2 regions of the Paenibacillus sp. URB8-2 genome follow, and region 1 is predicted to be linked to the other one. Evidence: predicted binding sites of a transcription regulator. Region 1 holds the regulator's gene; the other holds the start of a gene.
What was found. The regulator Rex, encoded in region 1, represses fermentation and respiration genes when NADH is low (regulators of the CRP and FNR family bind a similar motif). The targets are predictions, from matches to a motif close to TTGTGAAATATTTCACAA.

Region 1 (4,435 bases):
TCATTAAGCGATATTATCCGCAAGGGCGACAAAATGCTGTCCGAGATGCGCGATCAGGAAGGTCAGTCTTCGGCTGACAGCCTTGTAACCGATGTTGGCGGGCTATTCAAAGATTTGGGCGATATCCGCGAGCAGGTGCGTTTTTTTATGGGCATGAACGATGAAAATGTTGTATATTGGCTGGAGGCAAATGGAAATTACCGCAGCAAATCGCTGCAGCTCTATGCCGTGCCCGTCGATGTCAGCACCCACCTGAAGGAACTTTTTTTCGATAAGAAAAAAAGCATCGTTCTGACGTCTGCAACCTTGTCCGTCGATAAATCGTTCCAGTTTATGATCGACAATCTGGGTCTGAATGAGGCTCATGAGGAAGGACGGCTGTCTACTGTACAGCTTCCTTCTCCGTTCCGATACCGGGATCAGGCGCTTCTGGTCATTCCGCGGGATTTCCCCAGCGTGAAGGGTACGGTGGGCGACGCCCGGTTCGTTGATATGCTGGTTCATTCCCTGGCCGAGGCCGCGGTAACGACGAGGGGACGCATGCTGGTTCTGTTCACATCGTACAAGATGCTGCGCCAGGTCTACGACCCGCTCAAGGAGGCGCTGGCCTCCGAGGAGATCGCCGTGCTGGGCCAGGGCGTCGAAGGAGGCAGCCGGAGCAAGCTGCTCCGCCGCTTCCAGGAAAATTCCGCTTCCGTTCTGCTGGGAACGAGCAGCTTCTGGGAAGGGGTGGATATTCCCGGCGACGCGCTAACTTGCCTGGCGATCGTCAGATTGCCTTTTCAGCCGCCGAACCACCCGCTTGCGGAAGCCAAAGCCGAACTACTGCAGGCGCAGAAGAAGAATCCGTTCATGAAGCTGTCCGTGCCTCAGGCCGTCATCCGTTTCAAACAGGGATTCGGCCGCCTTGTGCGGACCGCGCAGGATCGCGGAATTGTTATCGTATATGATACCAGAGTAATCGAATCTTATTACGGGAAATACTTCCTGTACTCCTTGCCGGGACCCAAAATGGAGCATATGACAACAGAGCAAATGGTTCCGCGAATCGCCGAATGGCTGCAGCATGACGGAGCATCTTAGAAACGGATCGGCCATAGTACAACATAGGCCGATCACCCGGTTTTAGCCTTGCCGCTTTTAGAAACGGATTGGCCATAGTACAACATAGGCCAATCTCCGGTTTCAGCCTTACCGCTTTTAGAAACAGATTGGCCATTGTACAACATAGGCCGATCACCGGTTTTAGCCTTACCGCTTTTAGAAACAGATTGGCCATTGTCCAACATAGGCCGATCACCCGATTTTAGCCTTGCCGCTTTTAGAAACGGATTGGCCATTGTACAACATAGGCCGATCTGTCCGGTTTTAATCTTTTGGCGGGTCCTATAACTAAATCCCGCCATTCGTAAAGCGTGTCCCGAACGGGACGATAAGCGATCCTTCACCCGTCTGATCAAGGTTCCGCCCAACTTCCGCCAACGCCAATTGCCATTAGCGGGTGTCCAGAGGGCGGCAGCCCTTGGGGCCCTCCCTTGGAAGGGAGGGTTTGGGAGGGATCGATAATCTTTTAGGAGGAGAACACATGAAATCGGACAAAATATCGGAGGCCGTTGTCCGCAGATTGCCTGTGTATCTGCGGTTTTTGAACGATCTGCACAGACGCGAAATCGCTACTGTTTCTTCTCAAGAGCTTGGACAGCGGCTCGATTTAAATCCTGCGCAAATACGAAAGGATTTGGCCTATTTCGGAGACTTCGGCAGAAAAGGAATCGGCTATGACGTTCCGTACCTGATCGAGAAAATCCGCCATATCCTGAAGCTGGATCAGCCGATCAACGTTGCTTTGGTCGGAGCCGGCAACCTGGGCCATGCTCTATCCAATTACAATGCATATTTGAAAGATACGATGAAAATAACGGCCGTCTTCGATTCATATCAGCCGAAAGTCGGAACCAAAATCAATACACTGACCGTCCAGCCCATGGACGAGCTTGCAAATACCGTCCGTGAGCAGGGCATTCGCATCGGCATCATTACCGTGCCTGATCAGGAAGCGCAAAATGTCGCGGATATTCTCATTGAATCCGGCATTGAAGCAATTCTGAACTTTGCGCCGGTAATCCTGAAGACGCCATCCGAGGTTCGCGTGCACGCTGCCGACTTTACGACAGACCTGCAAAGCTTGGCGTATTATCTTCACGAAGGAAAGGAAGAGGAAGTTGATGGGCAATAAATGGATGATCCGCGGCGGCAAATTCGCTGTGCCCGGCGCTGATAAGCCTGTTATCGACGGGTATATGGTTATCGATAACGATCTGATCACATACATAGGGGAAGAACCGCCTGCGCTTGAAGAAGACGTTCCTTCCTTTGACGGAAGCCGTCTTCTGTTCTTGCCCGGATTGGTCAATACGCATGGGCACGCAGCGATGTCTCTGCTGCGCGGCTACGGAGACGATCTTGCTCTTCAGGTATGGCTCCAGGAGAAAATGTGGCCGATGGAGGGGAAATTCACTGGCGACGACGTTTACTGGGGAACCGCCCTGTCGGTACTGGAAATGCTTAAGGGAGGAACAACGACGTTTCTCGATATGTACGATCACATGGGCCGGGTCGCGGAAGTGGCTGAAGCTTCCGGAATACGCTCCGTCCTGATGCGGGGCGTAATCGGACTGTGCCCGCCGGAAGTGCAGGACCAGAAGCTTGCGGAAGCGATTGCTTTTGCAAAAGAGTGGCACGGTAAAGCGAACGGAAGAATCACGGCCATGATATCGCCGCATTCTCCGTATACCTGCCCTCCGGATTATTTCGAGAAATTCGTTCAGGCTGCCCATGACCTGGACTTGCCTATTCATACCCATATGTCTGAAACGCGGCGGGAAGTGGAGCAGAACGAAGCGGATTACGGACTGCGGCCCGTAGCCCATCTCGAGAAGCTTGGCATGTTCACCCGCCCGTCGCTTGTGGCGCACGGCGTCCATCTGAACGACGAGGAAATTGAAATTCTTGCCCGTAAGTCTGTCGGCGTTTCCCACAATCCGGGCAGTAACCTGAAGCTGGCCAGCGGGGTTGCTCGCGTACCCGAGCTGTTGAAGGCGGGCGTTACGGTATCGCTCGGAACGGACGGTCCGGCAAGCAATAATAACCTGGACATGTTTGAAGAAATGCGCCTGGCCGCGCTGATCCATAAAGGAGTGTCCGGCGATCCGACGGCGGTTCCAGCCGGCGAAGCGCTGCGTATGGGAACGGAGTATGGCGCGAAGTCCGTATTCCTTAATCAAGTGGGCCGCCTCGCGCCGGGAATGAAGGCCGATTTCATCGCCATCGATATTGACCAGCCGCATCTGCTGCCGCATACGGATCTTATATCACATGCCGTATACTCGGCCAGCGCCAAGGACGTCGAGCATGTATGGGTGGACGGCAAGCAAGTTGTCAAAAACGGGAAGTCCCTGACGCTTGACGAAGAGGAGATCCGCCGAAAAGCCCAGGAAGCGTTCGAGGGCCTGCTGAAGCGGTAAGTAGATTGGAGCTAAAGGTTACTTTTTACAAGAAATGAGCGCCGCCTGTATAAGGTTGGCGTTGCCGTTTCTTCTTAGAAGGAGAGCTGCACGTTGAGAAAAAGGAGAAAATGGATTTTATACGGGGCGTTCCTGGCCCTGCTCCTTCTGTTCGGTTTGTATCAATTTTTTGCTTACGTGCTGAAGGATCAATGGAGCGAGCGCAGCGCAGCTGAAGCCACGGCAATAAGCAGGGCGGGGCTTACGGAAATCGACCAAGCTCAGAAATCGGTCTGGGACGAAAACGCCATTTACTGGGTCCTTACCGGCAAAAACAAGACCGGAACCGAAATGATGGTGTGGGTGCGCTTTACTGCTGAAGGAAAGCCGGTAGAGGGAGAGAATGCCGTGCATGCCGAAGAGCTGTCTCAAGGCACATCCGAGGAAAAAATGCGGCAGATTATCGCCTCCTCGCTTCCCGGCATCAAGATTGAGCGATTGCTTCCCGGCGCTTACAACGGCGAGTACGCCTGGCAGCTTTTTTATAAAGACGGAGACCGATATTATTATCGGTTTTACCGCTTCTCGGACGGTGAGCAGATCGGCGACGGCTACAGCCTTCCGAGCCGTTAATGAAGCGTAAACGAAGAACCAGCCAAACCCTTTCAGGGATGGCTGGTTCTTTTTTTAGATTTTATTTTTCGGAGCGCTAGGCCCGCCATGAATTATAAAGGGAAAAAATAGAAGATAAAATTTTAAATATTATTCACAATTAATTCGTTCTAGTATATACACCTATGATATACTACTAGATGTATCAAGGCATGGCAAAGAGCATGCCAGACTCGGAATGGCGCTGAGCACGCTGCTTGGAAAGTTATAAAGTTTGTCATCATTTGAGAGGAGGACGTTGCTTGAAACTTCGTCTAATG
Region 2 (4,435 bases), 240 kb from region 1:
ATCAGGTCGAAAAAAACGAACATGTATGTTTCACTGAGGTGAAAAGAGGGTAAATATTAGCTGTGTTAAATTCGGCAAATCTCATTAGGACAAAGTTCGCAGTGGCAAATGTCCTGGAGCATTTCCAGATCTTTAATCACAATCATGCCGTTCTCATACTCTACGGCGTCTTTTTTGCGCAAATCGCTAAGCATGCGGTTAACGCTCTCGCGAGTCGCGCCGATCATGTTGGACAAGTCGGTATGCGTAATTTTTTTGTTGATCAGAATGGCTTCGCCGTTCTTCTCGCCATAAGTGTTGCTCAGACGGATCAGCGTGGAGCAGAGGGCGCCAGGTTTGCCGTACATCATCAGATCGCGGAATTTGGTCTGCGTCAGACGGTGATGAATGCCCATCCACTTCATAAAATCGATGGCAAAATCACAATGCTGGCAAATCAGAATTTCCAGATCCTTGTGCTCGATCACGCCAACTTCGCTTTCCTCGATCACTTCGGCGGTGAAGCTGTGCTTCGTGCTGAAGAAAGGATCGGCTTGACCGACCATATCGCCGGCTTGATACATATAAAGAATGAGTTCTTTTCCTTCATCCGTGGATTTGGTCAGCTTGACGCGTCCGCGTTTGATGTAAAACAGCTTATCCGAGTAGTCGCCTTCCCAGAATAAATGAGAGCCTTCCGGAACCAAACGTTCTTTCATCGTTACTAGCAGTCTGTTAAAGTTTTGTTCCGAGAAACAGTTTGTATTTCCATGGGCTTCGATAACATTAGTATGTTCTTTCATAATCGACATCCCCTTTATTCCCTCAGTTTTTCAGTAAATTTTAAATTAATTATACAATGAAATTCCTCAATATGGGTGAAAAAATTGCGAAAAAAGTGTCTAATTTTCAACATTGTGATTATTTTCACTTCAAAAGAGTGATTTCGAGTGTGATTTCTAATATATTTTTCCATTTCATGCTGTTTGACGTTGTCCCAGGATAGCGGCAAACAGCTTTTTTTTACTATAAATGATGGTTGAGTCTTAGGCAAGCAAGAAAGTAGTTTTGGAACAACTTTCATAGGCTGTACGGGGGCTGCCAGTAAAATTTTCAACAAGTGCACGTACCTTTAGTTGCCGAAGTGTATTTGTTCAGTAGGAAAGGCGACTTAAGGTGATCACATTGGGCAGCGGCTTTTATCGGAATATGATTGGAGAATCCACTTTCTTCTATTGAATAAATTTGACGTCATTCTTCCGGATATATTTAAAGTGTCCCGGAGCATCGCGAGTCGGTGCTTCGTTTTTCATTGCCATTCTATTGTTCATACTGATCTTTGCTAAGATAGGGTCTTGACCCTTTCTGCTTCATGGATTAAATGGTTCTGGAAATCGCTCGTTATGTTCAACAAGTATAAATATGGACAGATGCCTCATTAGTCAGTAAAAAAATTCGTCAGTGCGGTCAGGAACCTCAGTGCAATCATTAAATTCGCCATCCTGCTCTTACAGCTCTGCCAACTGTCATAGCAAATTGTGTTCTTGCATGTTTTTATTTTCGGCGTCTTCTTGGGGTAGGTATATATAGGCATACGTCTGCCACGTCTTTTTCTCGCCGAATCTTTATAGTTGGCTTGTAAGGGGGGGGGGAATAACAGGGTTACGGTCCAGAACAATGGTTGAGGAGCGCCTTCGAAGGAAACCGGTTCGGGAACGAACGACGGATAGGGAAGCATGTAGCAATGGAAGCCTATCAGAGCGCAGAGCAACAAGTCTCTTGTAAGGGGACGTTCTTCAGGAAGTGAATCGTCTTTACAACCCAGCTGCCCGCAAAAAAGGTTTAGGAGGTATGCGATACGATCAAGGCATAATTAGAAAATTCCGCTCCATAAGCGTCAACGCAACGCCAACCTCGCTTAGGCTCAGCTTGATCATTAATAAAAAGACGATTATTTTTTAAAATTAGGAATAATAGCATGGAAAATCCTTCTATTCAACGGCTTCTTAGGTAATTAGTAATTTGTTACCAACTGGGTTCATCTATCATTCCGCCGGAATCCTATAATTTAAGAATATAGATAAGAGATTGAAGTAGGCAAGATGTCCTGAAACCCCCTCAAAATGTAAGCGCTTTGAAAAAAGCGCAAAAAAATTTTATACTTTGTGAAAGATTTCACTATACAAGTCGCATTTGGTGTGATATTATCGAGGTGTAGAGAAGAACAAACACAAATTGACAGGAGGACGAGGGAAATGGCAGTTAAGAATGAAGTGGCCGCCCAAGTGCAACAACCAACCGCTGAAGAATATATTCAGACTCTGGTGGATAAAGCAAAGAAAGCTCAAGAAGCATTCATGGCTCTCGATCAAGAACAAGTCGACAAAATCGTTCATGCTATGGCACTGGCCGGTTTGGACAAACACATGTACCTGGCAAAATTGGCTGTAGAAGAAACAGGCCGCGGTGTTTATGAAGACAAAATCACGAAGAACATTTTCGCTACAGAATATATCTGGCACGGAATCAAGTACGACAAAACAGTAGGTGTTATTGAAGATAATCCTTACGACAGCTACCAAAAGATTGCCGAACCGGTCGGCGTTGTTATGGGCATCACTCCGGTAACCAACCCAACATCCACCACGATGTTTAAAGCGTTGATTTCCATTAAGACACGTAACCCTATTATATTCGGTTTTCACCCATCTGCGCAAGCATGTAGTGCCGCAGCCGCAAAAATTTTGCATGACGCAGCAGTAAAAGCAGGCGCTCCGGAGAACTGCATCCAATGGATTGAGCAGCCGACCATGGACAAGACCAACGCATTGATGAACAACGATGGTGTGGCTCTGATCCTGGCTACAGGCGGATCCGCAATGGTTAAAGCGGCTTACAGCTGCGGCAAACCGGCTCTTGGCGTAGGCCCTGGTAACGTGCCTGCCTTCATTGAAAAGAGCGCTAATATCGACCAAGCTGTAAACGACATTATTCTTTCGAAAACATTCGACAACGGCATGATCTGCGCATCCGAGCAAGCCGTTATTATTGAAGAAGCCATCTTCGATCAAGTAAAGAAGAAAATGATTGCCAACGGCTGTTACTTCGTCAATAAAGATGAAGCTGCCAAGCTGACCAACGGCGCAATGAACGTAGAAAAATGCGCGGTTAATCCGGTAATCGTCGGCCAATCTGCTGTGAAGATTGCTGAAATGTGCGGTATCCAAGTTCCTGCCGGTACCAAGATTCTGGTAGCTGAACTTGAAGGTGTAGGCACTAAATACCCGCTGTCCGCTGAAAAGCTGAGCCCGGTTTTGGCCTGCTATAAAGTTAAAAACGCCGATCAAGGTATCGAACGCGCGGCACAAGTTGTTGAGTTTGGCGGTTTGGGCCACAGCTCGGCCATCCACTCCAACAACGAAGAAGTTATCATGAAATTCTCGCACCGTCTGCAAACCGGACGTATTCTCGTCAATTCGCCTTCCACTCATGGCGCAATCGGCGACATCTATAACACGAACATCCCTTCGCTGACTCTGGGCTGCGGATCTTACGGCCGCAACTCGGTATCCCAAAACGTTACTGCCATTAACATGATCAACGTGAAAAGGGTGAATCGTCGTATCGTGAATATGCAATGGTTTAAAGTGCCGGATAAAATTTACTTCGAAAAAGGTGCAACTCAGTACCTGGCCAAAATGCCTGAAATCACTCGTGTCGCAATCATTACTGACCCGATGATGGTTAAACTCGGCTACGTGGAAAGAGTAGAACACTATCTGCGTCAACGCCAAACTCCTGTAGCGATCGAAGTGTTCTCGGAAGTTGAACCGGATCCGTCGACAACTACGGTTGAAAAAGGCACGGCTATGATGAACAGATTCCAGCCTGACTGCATCATCGCTCTGGGCGGCGGTTCCCCAATGGACGCTGCTAAGGGAATGTGGCTGTTCTACGAACATCCAGATGCTGACTTCGAAGGCTTGAAACAAAAATTCTTGGATATCCGTAAACGGGTTTATAAGTTCCCTAAACTCGGAAATAAAGCGAAATTCGTTGCAATCCCGACAACTTCGGGTACAGGTTCGGAAGTAACTTCCTTCGCGGTTATTACCGACAAAACGTCTGGCAACAACACGAAATACCCGCTGGCCGATTATGAGCTTACTCCTGACGTAGCCATTATCGATCCGGAATTCGTATACAGCCTGCCGAAGACTGCCGTTGCCGATACAGGTATGGACGTACTGACGCATGCCATCGAAGCGTATGTATCCGTTATGGCGAGCGACTACTCCGACGGTCTGGCTATCAAAGCTATCCAACTGGTATTCCAATACCTGGAGAAATCCGCACTGGAAGCCGACAAGCTTGCCCGCGAAAAAATGCACAATGCATCGACGCTGGCCGGTATGGCATTCGCCAACGCGTTCCTGGGTATCAACCACAGCTTGGC

Region 2: adhE (bifunctional acetaldehyde-CoA/alcohol dehydrogenase) is a predicted target of Rex. The motif match lies at 2,143-2,160, and genes of this name have one in related genera.

Annotation. Positions count from the first base shown of each region.
Region 1 covers NZ_AP023239.1:3,613,280-3,617,714, reverse strand. Annotated here, with positions in the region: gene dinG (ATP-dependent DNA helicase DinG) at 1-1,083, shown strand, start outside; gene PUR_RS16620 (redox-sensing transcriptional repressor Rex) at 1,586-2,236, shown strand; gene PUR_RS16615 (amidohydrolase) at 2,223-3,524, shown strand; gene PUR_RS16610 (cell wall elongation regulator TseB-like domain-containing protein) at 3,618-4,136, shown strand; gene PUR_RS16605 (hypothetical protein) at 4,418-4,435, shown strand, end outside.
Region 2 covers NZ_AP023239.1:3,851,033-3,855,467, reverse strand. Annotated here, with positions in the region: gene PUR_RS17845 (Crp/Fnr family transcriptional regulator) at 66-782, opposite strand; gene adhE (bifunctional acetaldehyde-CoA/alcohol dehydrogenase) at 2,235-4,435, shown strand, end outside.